DNA from 4 places in the Burkholderia sp. IDO3 genome. Region 3 is predicted to be linked to each of the others. Evidence: predicted binding sites of a transcription regulator. Region 3 holds the regulator's gene; each other region holds the start of a gene.
The links. The regulator FNR, encoded in region 3, switches genes on or off when oxygen is low (the NO sensors DNR and NnrR bind a similar motif). The targets are predictions, from matches to a motif close to TTGATNNNNATCAA.
Positions count from the first base shown of each region.

Region 1 (5,089 bases), 1.5 Mb from region 3:
TAATCAGACACTTCGTGCCAGCCGATTTTCGTAGTGATCGGAGCGCGTGAAATCGGGGGATGAAATGTGAACCGGCGCGCGTTTTATTTGGACAACGTCGCGCGCACCGTATATTCGCCTTCGAGCGCGGCGCCGTGGTCCGGCCGCACGAAATACCGCGACGCATCGAGATCGGCCGGCAGCGGCTCGACCGGATAGCCGTGCTTCTCCCATGCATCGAGCCCGCCCTTCAGCGCCCTGATGTTGTGGATCATCTTCTTGCGCTGCATCTTCGCGATCAGACGCTTGGCCGTTGCCTCGTTCGGGCACACGCAGTACACGACGATCGGCCGCTTCAGCATCTCGGGATCGAGCAGGTCCGGCGAATCGAGATCGACCGGCACCGCGCCGGAGATCCTGAACGGCTCGCGCTCGCGCACCGCACGCGGACGCGCATCGAAGATCAGCGGCGGTTCGTTCGACGTCATCATTTCGACCAGCTGCGGCGGCGAGATCCGCACCTGCGCCAGATAACGGCGGAATTGCAGGCGGCGCACCCAGCGGTACAGCAGGAACGTGATGAAGATCGCGAGGAAGGCGTCGAGGATCGTGCCGCCGCTCGCGCGCACCCACAGCACGAACTGCACGATCTGGTCGTGCACGGCCGCGCCGCCGACGAGCCACACCGCGGCCCACAACGACGCACCGGCCAGATCCCAGAACAGGAATACGCCGACGCCGATCGCGGTCGTGCCGAGCAACGGCGCCGACACGAGCCCGAGGCCCGGCAGGAATTTGGACAGGAGGAGCAGCGGCGCACCGTATCTTTCGAATACGTTACGCGCGAAGCGCAGCGTCGTGTCCAGCGACAGCGAGAAGCGCACGAGCCCGTTCAGCAGACGACGGCCGCGCGTGCGGCCCATGAAGAACCACAGCGAATCGGCGAGCATCGTCGCGCCGATCGCCGCCGCGAACATGCTCGCCCAGGACGCCTGCCCCATCGCCGCCATCGTGCCGCCGAGAATCAGCATCGGCACGGCCGGCACCGGCACGCCGAGCTGCGTGATCAGCACGCTCGCGAACACGGCCCATGGGCCGAGCGACGAGGGAATCGCGATGGGAAAGTGCCACACGGCGGCGCTCCTGGAAGACTGGCGAACCGTGCGGCGGGGGCGGCCGCCGATACGGCTGGCAGCGGTCGCCGCGGCACGCCCGCAGCCAACCCTGCATCACGGGCATTCTAAACGGGTTTGACCAATACCGCGCGGAACGGCCGCGTTCGACCGCGGCCGCCGGAGCGGTCGGCGGTCGGCGGTCGGTACGATCGTCGCCGGCGCACTTACGCGTCGGAACGCGGCGCGAGCCGCGCGACGTATTCGGCGTACTCGGGAAAGGCGGTGCTCAGCGCCGCCGCGTCCGCGAGCTCGAATTCCGCAAATTCGAAGCCCGGCGCCACCGTGCAGCCGACGAGCGCGACGTGCCCGGACGACGCGCAGCGCGCGCCGAACCAGCGCCCGGCCGGCACGACGGCCTGGAACACGGTGCCCGGATGCGTGAGCGGATTGCCGAGCCGGTGGATCGTCAGCCCGTCCCGTTCGTCGAGCACCCACACTTCGAGCGGATCGCCCGCGTAGAAATGCCAGACCTCGTCGGAACGGATCCGGTGCCACGACGAATACGCGCCGTCACACAACAGGTAGTAGATCGCGGTGGACGCCGCGCGCGGCGCACCGTCGGCCGGGCGTACGACCGAATCGGTCGCGCGGTAGGTTTCCCTGAAATAGCCGCCTTCCGGATGCGGCTGCAGGTTGAACTGGTGAATCAGGTCGGCGGCGGAAATCGGCATGGCGAATGACGTGGACGAAGGATGGAACCGGTATGCGATTCACGGGCCGATCGACGATGCGGGGCCGTGAGCCGCATACCGCTGCGCCGGTCGCCGCGGCCATGCACGCGGCAACCGGATCGCGCGCGCAATGCAGCGCACGACGATGGAAGCGAACCCGGGTCGATGCTGCCAGAAGGACGGGGCGTGACGCAACCGGCCGTGCCACGCGACGGATAGGCCGGCCTGCGCATCCGCGCTGCGACGACCAGCGTGCGCGACACGCGCTCGCGCGGGCAGCCGCGACCTGCTCACGACAGCCCTGCCCGTCACCGCGCTTGCGTCAGTCCCGCCCGTCGACCGTCATGCGGTCGCTGCCGCTGCCGCCGCCTCGCCGTGCCGCACCAGCAGCACGGGCCGATCGGCCGCGCGCAGCAGCGATTCCGCGACGCTGCCGAGCAGCAGCCTGCGCAGGCCGTGGCGACCGCTCGTCCCCATCACGATCAGATCGGCGCCGGCCTCGGCGGCCGTGCGCATCAATACCGCGGCAACGTCCTCGCCGTATGCATCGAGTGCGCGCACGGTGCCGGGTACATGCTGCTGCGCGAGCGCCGCTCTCGCCTCGTCGAGCACCGGCGTCGCCGCATCGGATGCCGCCGCATCGCCGTCGCGTTCGGCCGCAAAGCCCGCGTCGACGTCGACGAGCTGCGGCCGGTGCTCGACGACGTACGCGCACGTGACTTCGCCGCCGGATGCCGCCGCGATCCGGATCGCCTCGTTCAGCGCGAGACGCGCGCTCGGGCTACCGTCGAGCCCGACGAAAATCCGCTTGTACATGGTCCGCCCTCCGACCGGGCCTGCGTTGCGCTTCGCGCCACGGCGGCCCGTCACCGCGAGCCGGCCCGATGCCGGCTCGCCTGCCGAACAGTCTGCCCCACGTGCCGACGCGCCGGTTGATACGCGTCAAGCGCGTCCGGTACGCGCGCTGCAACGCCCGGTCATCGTCTTTTTAGCTGACCCCTATTACAAAAAGCGTGTAAACCGCGCACAATTTCATCTCGAAAATAGACGCCGCACGTGGCCGGTGCGAGTTTTTCCCGGTTTTGCCGCGCCGCCTGCGTGCCACAGGCGGCCCCGACACCAGAATGGCCATCGAATGACCGCCAGTGGAACCCCGCCGCGTGATGCCCGAGGGCCCACGCGCCTCAAGACCATGTTACGCCAGCCGCTCGCGGCCGGCGTCGTCACGCTGTTCGCCGGCGCCGCGCTGTCGCTCGGCGTTGCGCTGCTCGTTCGCGAGCAGTGGCAAGGCGCCGTCCATACGCGTTTCGAACGCCGCACGGCGCACGTGACCGCGATGCTGCGCCACGAACTGCAGTCCGGCGTCGCCGTGCTCGAAAGCGCGCGCGGCGCGTACGGTCTCGCGCCGCAGATGACGCCCGACCAATGGCGCCGGTACGCCGACACGCTCGATCTCGACAGCGGGTATTCGCCGGTGCGGCAGATCGGCTATGCGGCGTTGTCGCCGGCCGCGCGCAGCGCCCTCGCCGGCAAGGCGCCGATGCCGGCCGGCTCGCTGGCCGTCGCCACGCTCAGCGCCCCGACGTCGAGCTCGGTCGTCGTCCGCTTCGGCGCGTCGGACGCCGCGCCGCTCGCGCGTACGCTGCGCACCGGCGACGTCGCGCTCGGCATCCACCCGGCCGACGACGATACGTCCCGCGACACGCGCACCCTCACGCTGTTCCTGCCCGCGACGGCCTCGCCGCGCACGGCCGTCGCGCCATCCGGCCCGCACGAGCCCGGCACCGACGGCGTGCTGTTCGCGGAAGTGAGTCCGAATCATCTGGTCGAGCGCGCGCTCGACGCGGAACGCGGGCTCGATCTGCGGATGAGCGCCGGCGACGACCCGCACCCGTTCGCGAGCGCCGAGACGACGACCGACGAGGCGTCGATGTCGCCCGACCTGATGCGGCGGTCCGAACAACTGAATTTCGGCGGCACCGTGCTGACGCTCGCCTATTCCGCCGACGGCCGTCCGAGCGCGACCGGCGCGCAGCGCGCGGCCGGCACGGTGCTCGCGGCGGGACTGATCGCGTCGTTCGTGTTCGCGGCGCTCGTCCATGCGCTGCTGCGCGGCCGCGCCGACGTCGGCGCCAGCAGCCGCGGCATCCTCAACGAAGCGCGGATGATGGGCATCATCCGTTCGTCGATGGAAGCGATCATCACGATCGACGAGAAGCAGACGGTCGTGATCTTCAATCCGATGGCCGAGCAAGTGTTCGGCGTGTCGGCGATGGAAGCGATCGGCGCGCCGCTGTCGCGCTTCATCCCCGAGCGGTTCCGCGCCGCACACGCGAAGCACGTCGACCAGTTCGGCGTGACGGGCGTGTCCGAGCGGCAGATGGGCCGCCAGCGCGTGCTGTTCGGGCTGCGCGGCAACGGCGAGGAATTCCCGATCGAGGCGTCGATCTCGCAGATCCGCGATGCGTCGGGCAAGCTCTACACGGTCATGCTGCGCGACATCACCGAGCGGCAGCGCGCCGAGAACGCGCTGAAACAGTCGCGCGAGGAGCTGCGCGAGCTGTCGGCGAACCTGCAGAACGTGCGCGAAGAGGAAAAGACCCGCATCGCGCGCGAGCTGCACGACGACCTCGGCCAGCAGCTCACCGCGCTGAAGATGGACCTGTCCGTCGTCGAACAGCAGTTGCGCGCGCCCGGTCGCGCGCAGCCCGACGACGGCATGCTGTCGCACCTGCAGGCCATGCGCCGGCTGATCGACGCGACGGTCGCGTCGGTACGGCGCATCGCGGCCGACCTGCGGCCCGTGATGCTCGACGATCTCGGCCTCGTGCCCGCGATCGAGTGGCTCGCGAACGACTTCACGAACCGCTACGGCATCGATGTCGAACGCCACATCGAAACCGGCGGCCTGACGTTCACCAGCGCGGGCGCGACCACGCTGTTCCGCATCGTCCAGGAAGCGCTGACGAACGTCGCGCGCCACGCGGATGCGACGCGCGTCGCGCTGCGGCTCGACGTCGAGGAAGGCTTCTGCGTGCTGCGCGTCGCGGACAACGGCCGCGGCGCGGCGCCGGGCGGTCCCGCCCACGAGGACAAATCGTTCGGCCTGATCGGCATTCGCGAGCGCGCACACATGCTGGGCGGCACCGTGACGATCGACACCGCGCTCGCGCGCGGCTTCTCGATCACCGTCGCGTTTCCGCTCAGCACCGTTCAACAGGAAACCACCCTCACATGATCAAGGTGCTCATCGCCGACGACCAT
Region 1 covers NZ_CP028962.1:1,560,130-1,565,218, reverse strand. The annotation lists gene DCN14_RS07225 (DedA family protein/thiosulfate sulfurtransferase GlpE) at 84-1,112, opposite strand; gene DCN14_RS07220 (cupin domain-containing protein) at 1,319-1,825, opposite strand; gene DCN14_RS07215 (universal stress protein) at 2,168-2,641, opposite strand; gene DCN14_RS07210 (PAS domain-containing sensor histidine kinase) at 2,961-5,063, shown strand; gene DCN14_RS07205 (response regulator transcription factor) at 5,060-5,089, shown strand, end outside.
Region 1: DCN14_RS07215 (universal stress protein) is a predicted target of FNR. The motif match lies at 2,758-2,771, and genes of this name have one in related genera.

Region 2 (5,089 bases), on a different replicon from region 3:
CTTGCGAGACTGACCGGTGGCAAGTTCGCATCCAACGCCTTCATCAACGAACGTGCTGGAGCGACTGCAGATGCGACCGATCAAGAGATTCTCCGCGGGGTCTTGTCGCCACATGACACTAGCATCCCCGTGCTGCAGCGACGGGGTGCCGTTTTTCTGGGCTGTCATAACTCCATCTGGGAGACCGCCCAGAAACTGATCGATGCCGGAACGAACCCAGACAAACTGTCGCTCGAGGCACTCGCCGCTGAACTGACCAATCACGTACTTCCAGGCGTGATTGTTACACCCGGAGCGGTCGCGACGCTCGTGGAGCTTCAGCAATCCGGATTCCATTACGCAAAATAGCCGCAGTCTATGCCGACTTTCAAGTAATTTGAACCGGGTGAGTACGCGGCGCAGTAGAGGGCGGCCGTCGGAGAGATAACCGATCCCATCCGCTGATCTTTAGAGGCTCGACAGAACCTCGCGCAAGGCTTGCGTCGGTCCCACAATGTGCCGACAGATACCGATACGACATGAATTATCGAACGCTCACACGTTGGATTGTCGCCGCGTTGGCGACATGCGGCCATTACGCAGGGGCTGCTCAATCAGACTCTCCCAAGGTATCGAATGCCGATCTTGTCGCGCATGGGGCTTATGTCGCCCGCCTCGGCGATTGCGTCGCTTGTCATACCGCATCTGATGGCAAACCGATGGCCGGTGGTCTGCCGCTCAATACGCCGTTCGGCGCCGTGTATTCAACCAATATCACGCCCGACGACGCGACGGGCATCGGTCGTTATACTTTCGCCCAATTCGAGCGGGTCATGCGAAAAGGTATCGCCGCGGACGGTCACAATCTCTATCCCGCGATGCCTTATCCGTCGTACGTAAAGATGACCGACCAAGACATGCGCGCGCTGTTTGCATATCTGAAACACGGTGTCGCGCCGGTGAGTCGTGCGAACAAGGCTCCCGACATTCCGTGGCCGTTCAATATGCGCTGGACGCTCGCTGTCTGGAACGGGCTCTTCCTCGACGACAAGCCTTACATCCCCGATCTGAAGCACGATGCCATCTGGAACCGCGGCGCGTACCTCGTGCAGGGCCTGGGCCATTGCGGTGCATGCCATACACCGCGCGGTATCGGGTTTCAGGAAAAAGCCCTGTCCGATGCGGGCAGTGATGGCAGCGCCTATCTTTCCGGGGCGACGGTCGATTCTTGGCGCGCCGTCAATCTGCGCAGATCGTGGACCGCCGCTGACCTCGTTGCGTTGCTCAAGACCGGGCAAAACCGCTATACCTATGCAGCAGGTGGCATGAGCGACGTGGTTCGTCATAGCACGCAATACACGAGCGATTTGGATCTCAGTGCGATCGCGATATATCTGACATCACTGCCTGCGAATTCGCCTGGCGAGGAGGCGAAGCGGGCATCCGGTGCGCAACACACTACCAAGGAACCCACGGGCCTGTTGACGACCCGCGGCGGTCTCGCCTATCTCCAGTTTTGTGCCGCTTGCCATCAGGTCGACGGTCGTGGCTTTTCCGCCGTGTTTCCGCCGCTGTCGGAGAACCCGGCCGTGCTGTCTGCCGATCCAGTTTCGTCGATTCACGTGGTGCTGACCGGTTGGCAGACCCCGAAGACCGCCGCCCATCCGAAGGTCTATACGATGCCGGCCTTCAACCTGTTGTCCGACCGAGAACTGGCCGATATCCTGACCTTCGTCCGCACTTCGTGGGGCAATCGCCAGGCTCCAGTAAGCGCGTCCGATGTGGGCAAACTGCGTCGGGAACTGGGAGTAAAGACGCCCACGCCATCGGCGTTCGAGACGCCGCGCTTCGCTGCGATGCTCGATCAGCCGAATGCGGCGCAACTCGTGCGCGGCATGCAGTTGCATCTGGAAACGAAAGCGCTTTTGCCGGGCAACGTCGGCAATTCGCTCAACTGCGCCAGCTGCCATCTCGAAGGAGGGACCGTTGCGCACGCATCGCCTTTTGTGGGCGTTTCCCCGCAATTCCCGAGTTATTCGTCGCGCGCGGGGAAGGTGATTTCGTTGGCGGAGCGCATCAATAGCTGCTTCCAACGTTCGATGAACGGCAAGCCGATACCTGTCGATTCCGCGGATATGAAGGCGATGATCGCGTACTTCGACTGGATGAAGGACGGAGCCCGGCCAAACGAAAAGGTACCGGGGCGCGGTGTGGGGAAGATCGACACGCACCTGACACCTGACGTGGCCCACGGCAAAGCGGTGTATGCGGCGCAATGCGCGTCGTGCCACGGTGCGAACGGCGAGGGGGCGATAGGGTCGGAGAGGCAGTACATTTATCCGCCGTTGTGGGGCGAGCAGTCGTTCAACGTCGGGGCGGGCATGGCGCGACTTTATACTGCTGCCGCCTTCGTCAAGCACAACATGCCGATCGGATCGCACAGCGGCTTTCCACTAGCACAGGGCGGCTTGAGCGATCAGGATGCCCTCGACGTCGCAGCGTATTTCACACAGCAGCCGCGCCCAGACTTCCCTGGGAAGATTCGAGACTGGCCCGTGGGCGGCAAGCCGGCTGATGCCCGCTATTGAATCGCGTAACCGATTTGGGCGATCAACCGGCAACATTGCGACACATATCGCCACTTGCGCATTCCATGCAGTCATTGAGCTTCGCGCTTGGTGTCGTGGATGCGGGCCGGCTATGGGGGAGGGAATACGTCGGCGCGACGGTCGGTGTATCGAGACGCTCGCGCATAGAGATGGCTGGCTCTATCGAACTGTTGATAAACGTCCGGGGAGGGCTGCGTCGAAGTTTACAGACTTCTTAAACACCCCACGCGCCGCTTACGCGACTTGTACGACCGGCAACGCACCCGTGAATCGGGGGGTAGGCGCCGTCATAACAATTTTCCGGCAGCCTGCTATGGAAGCGCGAAGGGTGCGATTCGTCGTTTCACTCGAAGTTGAGTTACATCATGGCGAAACGCTGGTCAAAACCCAGAATGTGCAAAGAATGGGGTGAATCAAGAGCCAGCCGTAAGGGGCCGCAAACTCATTCAGTTAAGAGAACATGCCACCTCATGATCACCGAGGAGTCTGTTGTGAAAGCAAATGTTGGAAATATCGACCGCGCCCTGCGAATATTCATTGGGCTGATATTGATCGGATTGACCGTAACAGGGCACGTTGGCTTGTGGGGCTGGCTTGGCATCGTGCCACTCCTGACAGGCATCGTGCGCATCTGCCCTCTGTACAGCGTTCTGGGCGTGAAGACGTGCTCGGCGTCGAAGACCGACGCTAAATAATTCGAACTTGGCCGGTCGCAAGTCGCCCGGCTGCTCGCGCGCATCAGCGTCACGTGACGTTTGCTTCGCGATTGATCAAGGAGAGCAACTTTATGAGCGGGATACCCGATTTCAAAGCGGTCGTCAACGACGTATCGGGCCTCATGCGTCACCTGCGCGGGTCCCAGCCTGAGTTAATGACCGCATTCGGTCAATTGGCTGCAGCCGGCACCAAGGATGGCGCACTGAGCAAGAAAATGCGAGAGTTTGTTGCGCTCGGCATCGCAGTCGCGGACCGATGCGATGACTGCATTGGCTTTCACGTCCAAGCTCTCGTCAAGCTGGGCGCCACACGCGCCGAACTAGAGGACGTGCTAGGAACCGCCGTTTATATGGGAGGTGGTCCCTCGATGATGTACGCCATGCACGCGCTCGCTGCATTTGAACAGTTATCGTCCTGATCCGGGCTTGAATGGCTTGGTCCGTCCGCAGTTCAGGTCGAGCTGTCGCCGGGCGGTAAGCCGCCACGCCTGATTGCCCGAAACGAACCTCGGAACGGCTCATCCGAGTTGTCGCTCGATTATCACGACGTCTGCTATGCTGTGATGACTTGTATCCTTGGCACGGGCTGAATCCTCATTACATGATCGACATCGGCGACTGCCCCAACTTCCCGGAGCACAGGGTGGCCTGTTCGCACCGTCTCTGGCGATCGGTGCGAGCATCGGCAATACGCTGCACATCGTGTTTTCGGGAATGCAGTTGCAGATGCTGATCGCGCTCGGGCTGGTCGGCTATCTCGCCGCGGTTACGCAGAGCCCGATCACGGCGTTCGTGATCGTCATCGAGATGATCAACGGCCATGCGCCCGTCATTTCGCTGATGGCCACGGCCCTGATTGCCAGCCGCGTGTCGCGATTCTTCGCTCCGCCGCTGTATGAAGCGCTTTCCACGCGTTTTTTCCCCGGAGATCACCGGTGACCTCGAGGGCATCGGTTCGCGGTACAGGACATGATTAACCTCGTCCGGTACTACTCATGGAGGGGCCGCTCATCTTTCTCTCCGCGTTGATGCTTCTGTTTGCGTATGCGGCACGATGCAGCGCTGACGATACGATTTCAGAGGATTATCGTTATCTGGCGCGTATTAATGTTCGTCCGGTCGTCATCGATTGCGTCGCGGAAATCGACCGATGGATTCGAACCTCGTCGAAATACGACATGTATCTTGCACCTGACGGTCGTCAGCTGAGGGCAAAGTTCGCGCGTTTCGCGCGATAGACGGGAGTGCCGACAATGGACTGTCTGTGCATTCAACGGGAACTATTCGCGCTTCCGCACGCCTTCGACAGCGTGCTGCCTGGCTTCCCGTGAAGGCAAAGTGCGACATCTGGCGCACGCATGTGGCGGGTATTGCAATGAAGCCGATGGAATGAGAGGCCGGCCGCCTCGCGCATGGCGAGCCGCGACTGACGCGAGCGGTGAGCTTAAATTGTGCGCAGGTGCTGTCAAACGATCGAGCCGGATCCCGAGCCTCGTGCGTCGCGCGGCCTGTCATGATCGCGGAACGGCCGGCGTGCCGGCTGTGCCACGGATCACATCGGGACGCAGGCATCCGCGCACCATCGACCCGTACAGCGGGTCTGTACGGCGCCGGCGGAAGTATTCGACGCGGGAGTGCCGTCCGTCAGTCAAGACGCGCAATCCGATCGGCACGCCGCGGAAGAATGATTCGGCACGAAGCAGGATCGCCCCGGCACCTTCCGCGCGATGCAGTTGCCGCGTACTTGATTTCCAGCGATGGACGACGCAGTTCGCGACCTCGGAC
Region 2 covers NZ_CP028965.1:105,904-110,992, forward strand. The annotation lists gene DCN14_RS36170 (hypothetical protein) at 1-348, shown strand, start outside; gene DCN14_RS36175 (c-type cytochrome) at 519-2,567, shown strand; gene DCN14_RS36180 (DUF2892 domain-containing protein) at 3,080-3,283, shown strand; gene DCN14_RS36185 (carboxymuconolactone decarboxylase family protein) at 3,376-3,723, shown strand; partial or broken gene DCN14_RS36190 (chloride channel protein) at 3,932-4,243, shown strand; gene DCN14_RS38255 (hypothetical protein) at 4,816-5,089, opposite strand, start outside.
Region 2: DCN14_RS36180 (DUF2892 domain-containing protein) is a predicted target of FNR. The motif match lies at 2,942-2,955, and genes of this name have one in related genera.

Region 3 (5,089 bases):
CGGCGCAGCGAATCGTCGGCGGCCTTCAGGATGTTGTCCTTGGTCAGCCCCGCGCGCGCGGCGAGCATGCCGACCTTGGTCGCGATCACGACCTGTTCGCGCTTGCCGGAGCGCTTGAGCCACTTGCCGATGATCGTTTCCGATTCGCCGCCGCTGTTGCCGGGCGCCCAGGCCGAATAGACGTCGGCCGTGTCGATGAAGTTGATGCCGGTGTCGGCGAGCGCGTCGAGCAGCGCGAACGATGCGTTCTCGTCGACGGTCCAGCCGAAGACGTTGCCGCCGAAGGCGAGCGGTGAAACCTGGATGTCCGACGTGCCGAGGGTGCGTAGTGCCATGTTTCTCTCCGAAATCTGCGAGGTGACGGGATCGAACTACGGGATGGGACGAGATGACGGCGACGAGACGGCGGGGCGCGACGCGCTTGCGCCGTTGTCGCGGGACTCGGGACATTCTCGCCGATCGCTCGAAATCGTGCAGCCGGCCCGCCGCCGTGGAGGCGGAGGAATCGCGGCGGATAGCGGACGCGTCGTCCGTTGCGTGGTGATCCGGTCGGCTGCGTTCGATCTGGAACTGAATTTCGTCGCGGATGCGGGCGGGAGAAACGGAGGGAGGGTTGCTGCGTGCGGGCGGCAAGCCGCTGCCCGGGCTTCGATCGGCGAACGTGCTATCGCAACTGCACCGCCGCCAGGAACAGCACCATCCCGCCGATCGCGCCGTCCAGCACGCGCCACGCGACGGCCTTGCGGAACCACGGCGCGAGCAGTCGCGCACCGTATCCGAGCCCGAGGAACCACACGACGCTGACCGACATCGCGCCGACGGCGAACGCGAAGCGCGCGCCTTCCGGCTCGCGCGCGCCGGCCGTGCCGATCAGCAGGAAGGTGTCGAGATACACGTGCGGGTTGAGCCACGTGAACGCGAGCGTCATCAGCACGATCGCGGCCGCGCTTTGCGGCGGCGGCGCGACGGCGTCGCCGCGGACGTCGAGCGTTTCGTGCCCCGGCTTGAACGCGCGGCGCAGCGCGTTGATGCCGAACCACGCGAGATACGCGAGACCGACGTACAGCACCGCGTGGACGAAGGTCGGATAGCGTTCGACGAGCACCGACGCGCCGCCGACGCCCGTGCCGATCAGGATCATGTCCGACAGCGCGCACAGCAGCACGATCTTGCCGACATGCGAGCGCATGATGCCTTGCCGGAGCACGAACGCGTTCTGCGCGCCGATGGTGACGATGAGCGACGCGCACAGGGCCACGCCGTGAGAAAAAGCGATCCAGTTCATGATGGGGAATTGACAGCAGTAGACGGGGGAATCGGTTGGCGCTAGTCTGCGGTCAGCCCCGGAATAAGAGAAGCTAATTTACCTAATGTCGATTAAGGAAATCTAATGCTGGACTACGCGTTGCTCGACGCCCTCGCGGCGGTGATCCGGCACGGCTCGTTCGAACGGGCGGCCAGGGAGCTGAACGTCACGCCGTCGGCGGTGTCGCAGCGGGTGAAACTGCTGGAGGAGCGTGTCGGCAGCGTGCTGGTCAAGCGCGGGCAGCCGTGCGTCGCGACGACCTCGGGCGCGCTGCTGTGCCGGCATACGGAGCGCGTGCAGTTGCTCGAGGCCGAACTGGGCGGCCGGATGCCCGCATTGCCGGGCCAGATCGCGAGCGCATGGCCGACGCTGCGCGTGGCCGTGAACGACGACAGCGTCGCGACGTGGTTCATCGACGCGGTCGGGCCGTTCTGCACGGAGCGCGAGACGTTGCTCGACCTCGTGATCGACGATCAGGACTACACGGCCGCGCGCATCCGCGACGGCAGCGTGCAGGGCGCGGTGACCGCGCAGGCCGAGCCGATCCAGGGGTGCAGGTCGACGCGGCTCGGGCGCATCCGCTATCGCGCGGTGTGCTCGCCGGCGTTTCACGACCGTTATTTCGGCGCGGGCATCACGCGCGATGCGCTGCGCCGCGCGCCGTGCGTGATGTTCAATCCGAAGGACGGGCTGCAGGCGCGTTTCATCCGGCGCGTGACGCGTGCGGAGCTCGATCCGCCGCAACACTGGATACCGCACGTCGCCGGGTATCTACGCGCATGCGAAACGGGGCTGGGATGGGGAATGTGTCCGGACCGGATGGTCGATCGCCAGCTGGCAGCGGGCGAACTGGTCGACATGTCGCGCGGGCGGACGGTCGACATCGAGCTTTACTGGCAGAGCTGGCGCCTGTCGATCGGCTGGCTCGACGATTTCAGCGCGGCGCTGAAGGCGCGCGCCGCGCTGTTTCTCGACTGATCGGACGGGGAAGGCATGCGGCGCGTATCGCACGCGCCGGGCCGGGTCAGACGTGATGCAGGCCGTCGAAGTCGACGATCTGCACGAGGCGGCCCTGCATTTCGATCAGGCCGCGCTTCTGGAATTTCGACAGCGTGCGGCTGACCGTTTCGAGCGTCATGCCGAGGTAGCTGCCGATGTCTTCGCGTGTCATCCGCAGGTTGAATTCCGACGGCGAGTAGCCGCGCTTCAGGTAGCGCTGCGACACGTCGAGCAGGAACGCGGCGACGCGCTCTTCCGCATTCAGCGAACCGAGCAGCATCGTCTGCGACGTTTCGCGCACGATCTGCTCGCTCATCAGCTTGTGCATGCGTAGTTGCATCGTGCCGGCTTCCGAGCACAGCGACTTGAGCGCGCTGTACGGAATCACGCAGACCGAGCTGTCTTCCAGCGCGACCGCGGTGCGCGGGTGCGTGTCGTCGCAGATGCCGTCGAGGCCGAGCGCTTCGCCCGCGAGGTGCAGGCCGGTGACCTGTTCGCGGCCATCATGGCGCGTGGCGACGGTTTTCAGCGAACCCGAACGTACGGCATACAGGTTGTCGAACGCATCGCCTTCGCGGAACAACGCTTCGCCGCGCTTGACCGGGCGAGCCGCGCAGATGACCGATTCGAGGCGGCTGAGCGCTTCGGGGGCGAGGCCCTGCGGCATGCACAGATGACGCATTGCGCACGACGAGCAATGAGGGGCCTGGCGGGGAGCCCAGTTGCCTGCATGGGAAGGGGCGGCGGGGCGTGTGGCGACGGGCGTCAGCATGATCGTTTACTCCGGCGTTGAATCGACAGAATCATTGTCCCACCGCAAATTGGTGCGGTCGGGTGACAAAACGTCGCGACCGCGCGCGCATGCCGGCCGTTGCGTGAGCACGGTGCGCGCGCGAACATGTTCAGCCCTCCTGCTCATCCGTGTGCGAGGCGGCCGGGATCAGCAGCACGGGCAACGTCGCGTGGCGCACGCACTGTTCCGCGATGCTGCCGAGCACGAGGCGGCGGAACCCGCGCCGGCCGTGCGTGCCGAGCACCAGCAGATCGGCGCCGAATGCCTTCGCGCCATCGAGGATCAGCGTCGAGACGTCGTTGAGCGACGACGCTTCGCTCATCAGCGTCTCGCCCTTCACGCCCGCCGCCTGCATCAGCTTCGTGAAATCCGCCGCGAGCGCGTTGCCTTGCGCGACGAGCTGGTCGCGCAGCACGGACGGATCGTAGCCCGGCACGTTGTAGTAGATCGCGGCGTTCTCGACGACGTAGAACGGCTGCAGTTCCGCGCCGTGTTCCTTCGCGAGTGCGAGTGCGGCATCGAATGCGTGGCGGGACGTGTCGCTGCCGTCGATGGCAACCAGAATGCGCTTGTACATAGTGTCTCCGAGTGGCGGGTTGAACGGAAGTCGGCCGAACGGCCGGGCAGACCGTGCGTTGCTGCGAGGCAGAGTAAACCAACGGCAGGGACTTTGCATCGACATGCCGGTCGTCTCGATCGGCACGCGCGATCGCGGCGCTTGTGTCGTTGCAGCGGCGCATGCCGATCGCGAGCCATGCGCGCGCCGCATGTTGCGCTGCGTGACGGGTGCGGCGGCGTGCGACGTCGCGCCGGCCGGCCGTCCGGGCGGCGCGTTGCGGCAGTCTGCGGCGAGATGACGGCGGACGAACACCGTGCGGATACCGCATCGTGACGGCAGCGGCCGCACAGGCGTCGCGCGATGGTCCGGGGTGCGGCACCGTCCGCCGATGCACGACAACGTCCGCTTTGGCGAAGCCGAATCGCGCGCGTGCCTCCATTGGATCGCAACCGAACTGCGAATAACCTGATTTCGATCAACATCGATGCATTCACATCGATCGAAAGCGCGCGGCGCACCCGCGCGTCGCCGCGAACCGGCGCCGGTATCGACACCGATACGGAAGATCGTCCGCGTGCGCGCCGAACACAAGCCGGGCCCGCGCGAACCATCGGCCCGCGCGCCGCTCCGGCAAACGAACGATCGATTCAAACGCCGCGCGCTACCTCGGCACCGCGGCGATCTCGATGACGCGTTCGGGCCGGCGTCCGTGCCCGGGCCAGTACGCGCTGCCGTACATCCGGTGAACCGGGCCGAACAGTTCGTCGCCTGCGTGCGGCGGTGCATCGAAACCTTTCTCGATCACCGTGTAGCCGGCCCGCAGCGCGAACGCCGGGTGATTGCCGCCGGGGCGGCTGTCGAAGCCCGCGAAGCCGTCGCCGGCTTCGGGCATTGCGTTGACGAGCGATGCGTTGCTGCGCGTGATTTGATCGGGCGAGATCGCGCCGCCAGCAAGACGCGACGCTTCGCGATTCTTGCCGTCGGTGTCGACGGTGCTGTCGTGCGTGTCGTCGTTGTCGAGTTCGATGCTGCGCGGATGCGCGGTGTGCGCTTGAGCTGACGATTCCATCGCGGCTCTCCTGGCGGCGAAGCGCTCCGGATCGAAGCAAGTCCCGTTCCGGGCACGACGGGAAAAGGCGCGCGGGCGATCGCCGCGGTCGCGCGGCGCGCATTGATTTGTCGTGATTTATTTCAGCTAGAACACGCGTTTTCTACAGAGTATGATTCTTTTCCTGCGAAGCGGCGAGAGGGGAAGCGATCTCGCCGTCTCTGCCCGCGCCGGGGGCCGCAGCACCCTTAAAGACGGGTAGTGAACAACAAAGCAAGGGACTAGAGGTGGCGGATTCATGCAAGCGACTACTGCCTTCACGCACCGCGGTTATCTGTTGAATTGCGCGCCCGCGCGCGCCAGTGACGGGTCGTTCAAGCCCTA
Region 3 covers NZ_CP028962.1:86,102-91,190, forward strand. The annotation lists gene DCN14_RS00395 (aldo/keto reductase) at 1-335, opposite strand, end outside; gene DCN14_RS00400 (LysE/ArgO family amino acid transporter) at 665-1,285, opposite strand; gene DCN14_RS00405 (LysR family transcriptional regulator ArgP) at 1,391-2,284, shown strand; gene fnr (fumarate/nitrate reduction transcriptional regulator Fnr) at 2,331-3,077, opposite strand; gene DCN14_RS00415 (universal stress protein) at 3,208-3,675, opposite strand; gene DCN14_RS00420 (DUF3005 domain-containing protein) at 4,319-4,726, opposite strand; gene DCN14_RS00425 (hypothetical protein) at 5,004-5,089, shown strand, end outside.

Region 4 (5,089 bases), on a different replicon from region 3:
GCCCGGCCTCGAGCAGGTGCAGGACGACGCCGGGATCGAGCGTCCCGCAGCGCGTGCTCATCATCAATCCGTCGAGTGCCGAGAAGCCCATCGTCGTCGCGACGCTGCGGCGCTCGCGCAGCGCGCACAGGCTCGCGCCGCTGCCGAGGTGCGCGGCGATCACGCGGCCGTGCGCGCGTGCGCCGAACGACTCGTCGAGCGCGACGGCGAGGTATTCGTACGACAGGCCATGGAACCCGTAGCGACGCACGCCCCGGTCGAACCAGGCATGCGGCAACGGCAGCAGTTGCTCGACACGCGGCAGCGTGCGATGAAACGCCGTGTCGAACACGGCGATTTGCGGGACGTCGGGGAACGCGTCGCGCAGCGCGTCGATCGCGTCCAGGCTGTGCGGCTGATGCAGCGGCGCCAGCGGCGTCAACGTGCGCAGCGCATTCAGCACGGCATCGTCGACGGCCACCGGTTCCACGTACCGCGCGCCGCCGTGCACGACGCGATGCGCGATCGCGCCCAGCGCGATGTGCGGCAACTGCTCGCGAATCCACGTCGCGATCCGTGCGAGCACGGCACGGTACGGATCGCCGGCAACCCTCGGCAACACACCGTCCGGTTCCGCATCGAAGCGGATCGTCACGCCGTTGCCGGTCTCGACCGCTTCGCCTTCGTGCAGCGGCCGCCGCTCGGGATCGCCGTGCGGCGGGTACGCGAAGACCGCGAACTTGACGCTCGACGAACCGGCGTTGACGACGAGGAGCGCGAGCGTACGCATCGCCGGTTCAGTGCGACATCAGCACCGGCATCGTCATCGACGCCAGCACCGTGCGCGTGGCGCCGCCCATCACCAGCTCGCGCCAGCGCGGATGGCCGTAGGCGCCCATCACGAGCAGGTCGGAACCCGTTTCATAGGCGCGTGACAGCAACGTGTCGCCGACCGCCGCACCGGCGCCGGTGTCGATATCGAGCACGGTCACGTCGTGTGCATGGCGCGCCAGCATCAACGCGGCATCGGCGGCCGGAATGCGCAGGGTCGCCGCTTGCGAATCGCCGTCGACCACGGCGGCGACCGTCGTGCGCTTCGCATGTTCGAGAAAGGGAATCGCATCGTGCGCGGCGCGCGTGGCCTCCCGGCTGCCGTCCCACGCGACGAACACCCGTTCGCCGACCGACGGGAATTCCCCCGTATACGGCAGGAACAGCACCGGGCGGCCGGCGGACAACACGAGGCTCTCCGGAAACTGGTCGTCGATATAGGTCTCGGGATCGTTCGGGTCGCTTTGCCCGGCGATCACCAGGTCGGCAAGACGTGCGGCGCGCAGCACGGCCGCATTGGCGCGCTCGTCCGCGTGAACCCACGTGGCGGGCACTTTCGCGCGAGTGGTTTCCGCATGGAACAGGCGTTCCAGCGCGGCCATCCGTTCGTCGCGCTGTTCGCGGTGCGCGCGGAAATAATCGGCGGACCCGGCCATCACGTAGAACGAATTCGGTTCCGGCGTGTAGACCGCGAAGAGGCCCGTCAGATGGGCACCGAAGCGCCGGGCGAGACGCAACGCGAACTCGAGCCGCGAATGCGCGCGGGCGCTCGTATCGAGGTGCACGACCATGCTTTTGTAGCTCATCGGAATCGCTCCATCGACGGGTGATCCGCCAGTGCAATCCAGTCTACGAAGCAGGCTTTCCGCGCGCTTGACCCAGATCAACGGCCCGCGTGCGCCGTGGCCGCACAGTGAAACGGTCGCGATGCCGATGCGGGGCGTGCGGCACGACGCGGGATGTCAACCCATTGACCGGATCGAAAGAGGGAAGCCGATGAGCACGTACGCTTTGACGACACCGAACGACGTTTGCCGCGCGGGCTGCGATCTCGCGTTGCGCATGGTCGCGCTGAACCGCGACTGGCAGCATGAATGGCATGCACTGGCCGGGCGACGCATCGAGCAGGACCGCGACACGGTGCGCCGGCTGCAGCAGTCGCTTGCGCAAACGCAAGCGTGGACGGCCTTCGGCGAGGCAACGCAGCAGGTGATGCGCGACCATGCGATCGCGAGCCTCGCGATCTGGCAGGATGCCACCGAGATGTGCATGCGGGCGCAATACGAGAGCGCCGGCACGTGGCGTAGCTGGTTGCGCGAATACGGCGCGGGTGCGCTATCGCGTTATCAGACCGACTGGCTGCCCGATCTGGGACGACTGGCCGTGGTCAACGAGGCCAGCATGCCGTGGGCCGAGTGGATGGCGGCACTGGAGCGCGGGATCGAGGACGCGGCCGGCGCGCATGACGCATCGCCGGTTTCCGCCCGGCCCTTGAACGGCATCGCCGGCGTACGGGAGAGCGATCATGTGCGCTGAGCGTGTCGCGTTCGTCACCGGCGGAATGGGCGGGCTCGGCGCCGCGATCAGCCGCCGCCTGCACGATGCCGGCATGACGGTGGCGGTGTCGCATACGGAACGCAACGACCACGTCGCGACGTGGCTCACGCGCGAACGCGAGGCGGGGCGGACCTTCCATGCGTTCGAGGTCGACGTTGCCGACTTCGATTCGTGCGAGCATTGCGCGGCGCGCGTGCTGGCCGAGTTCGGGCGCGTCGACGTGCTCGTCAACAATGCCGGCATCACGCACGACGCCACCTTCGTGAAGATGACCAAGAGCATGTGGGATGCGGTATTGCGCACCAATCTCGACGGCATGTTCAACATGACGAAGCCGTTCGTGCCGGGAATGGTCGAAGCCGGCTTCGGGCGGATCGTGAACATCGGCTCGGTGAACGGTTCGCGCGGCGCATACGGGCAGGCGAACTATGCGGCGGCGAAGGCCGGCATCCATGGCTTCACGAAGGTGCTGGCGCTCGAACTCGCGCGCCACGGCGTGACGGTCAACACGGTCGCGCCCGGCTACCTGGCCACCGCGATGCTCGAGTCGGTGCCGAAGACGGTGCTCGATACGAAGATCCTGCCGCAGATTCCGGTCGGCCGGCTGGGCGATCCCGACGAAATCGCCGCGCTCGTCGCGTTCCTGTGCTCCGACGCGGGGGCTTTCGCGACCGGTGCGGAATTCGACGTCAACGGCGGGATGCACATGAGATGAACGCACCTGCCATGCGCGCGCCGGTCGGGCGCGAATCGATACGGCCGCCGGATACCGGAGAACCGGCGTCGGGCGCGATCGAATGTGCGCAAGCCGATACGACACCCGCCGAGCAATGGAACCGCGCGGCGCACGCGAACGTAGCCGCGATGACCTTCGGGCTGTCACCCGTATCGCTTGCACTGGCCATGCTCGACTGGGGCGCGCATCTGGCGGTGTCGCCGGGAAAATGCTTCGAGCTCGCGACGCAGGCGTGGCTGGCTGCTTTTGTACCGGCGGCAAACCAGGGCGACGGCGAGGCCGGCGCCGCGGACACGAGCGGCCTGGCCGTGCACGCGGGACAGGCCGATCCGCGCTTCGCCGCGCCCGTTTGGGCCGGATGGCCGTATCGAGCGTATCGCGACGGCTTCCTGTCGATCCAGCGCTGGTGGCGCGACGCGACGCGCGGCGTGCCGGGTGTCGAACGGCACCACGAGGAACTGGTCGGATTCGCCGCGCGACAGTGGCTCGACGCATGCTCGCCAGGCAATTTCCTGGCGACCAACCCGGTCGTGCTCGACGCGACGATGCGCAGCGGCGGCGCGAATCTCGCGGCGGGCTTGCGGCACTGGCAGGACGATGCGACCGCGTGGCTCGAGCGCGCGAACGGCACGCGGGCCCGCGATGCGCGCACCTATCTGCCGGGGCGCGACGTGGCGATCACGCCGGGCCGCGTCGTATGGCGCAACGCGCTGTGCGAGCTGCTGCAATACGACCCGACGACGGCCGACGTGGCACGCGAGCCGATCCTGATCGTGCCGTCGTGGATCATGAAGTACTACATCCTGGATCTGCAGCCGCACGATTCGCTGATCCGCTTCCTGGTCGATGCCGGCTACACGGTGTTTGCGGTGTCGTGGCGCAATCCGGGCGCGGAGGCGCGCGCGCTCGGCCTCGACGATTATCTGCGTGACGGCTGCATGGCGGCGCTCGATGCGGCCCGGTCGATCTGCGGCGAAGCCGTTCATGCGGTCGGCTATTGCCTCGGCGGCACGCTGCTGGCGATCGGCGCGGCGGCGCTCGCGCGCGACGGCCGCCAGCACGACGCATTGCGCTCCGTCACGCTGCTGGCCGCCCAGACCGATTTCAGCGAACCCGGCGAACTGGGTCTCTTCATCGACGCCAGCGAACTGTCCGCGCTCGATGCGCTGATGTGGCGGCAGGGCTACCTGGACGGCGCGCAGATGTCCGCCGCATTCGAACTGCTGAACGCGCGCGACCTGATCTGGTCGCGGATGATGAGCGAATACCTGCTCGGCAAGCGCACGAAGCCGAACGACCTGATGTCGTGGAATGCGGACACCACGCGCATGCCGTACCGGATGCATACGGAGTACCTGACGCGGCTCTTTCTCGACAACGATCTCGCGGCGGGCCGCTATTGCGTCGACGGGCGGCCGGTCGCGCTGTCGGATATCGACGTGCCGACGTTCGTGGTCGGCACCGAGCGCGATCACGTGTCGCCCTGGCGTTCCGTCTACAAGCTCCATCTGCTCACGCACCACGCGCTGACGTTCGTGCTGACGTCCGGCGGCCACAATGCCGGCATCGTGTCCGAGCCCGGGCATCCGGGACGCCACTATCGCTGCGCGACGCGCGAGCCCGGCGCGCCTTACCGGAGCCGGCATGACTTCGTGAGCGACACGAGCGTGGTCGACGGATCGTGGTGGACCTGCTGGCGCGACTGGTTGCACGCGCATTCGTCGGGCGACGTGCCGGCCCGTGTGCCGGCCGCCGGTTTCGGCGCGGCGCCCGGCACCTACGTGCTCGAAACATGAACGGCGACCTGCATCGAGATACGCCGGACGGCGCGTGCCTGCCCGGGCTGTTGCCGCGGGCGGACGGCACGCCGCCCGAGCTGATCGCGCGTGCACGCAACGCGCCGCCGCTCACCGTCGCCGTCGTGCATCCGTGCGATGCGGCCAGCCTCGTCGCGCTGGCCGCCATCGCCGCGTCGCCGCTGGGCGC
Region 4 covers NZ_CP028964.1:265,090-270,178, forward strand. The annotation lists gene DCN14_RS32885 (acetate/propionate family kinase) at 1-769, opposite strand, end outside; gene DCN14_RS32890 (universal stress protein) at 777-1,616, opposite strand; gene DCN14_RS32895 (hypothetical protein) at 1,807-2,346, shown strand; gene DCN14_RS32900 (beta-ketoacyl-ACP reductase) at 2,336-3,082, shown strand; gene DCN14_RS32905 (alpha/beta fold hydrolase) at 3,079-4,899, shown strand; gene DCN14_RS32910 (bifunctional enoyl-CoA hydratase/phosphate acetyltransferase) at 4,896-5,089, shown strand, end outside.
Region 4: DCN14_RS32890 (universal stress protein) is a predicted target of FNR. The motif match lies at 1,684-1,697, and genes of this name have one in related genera.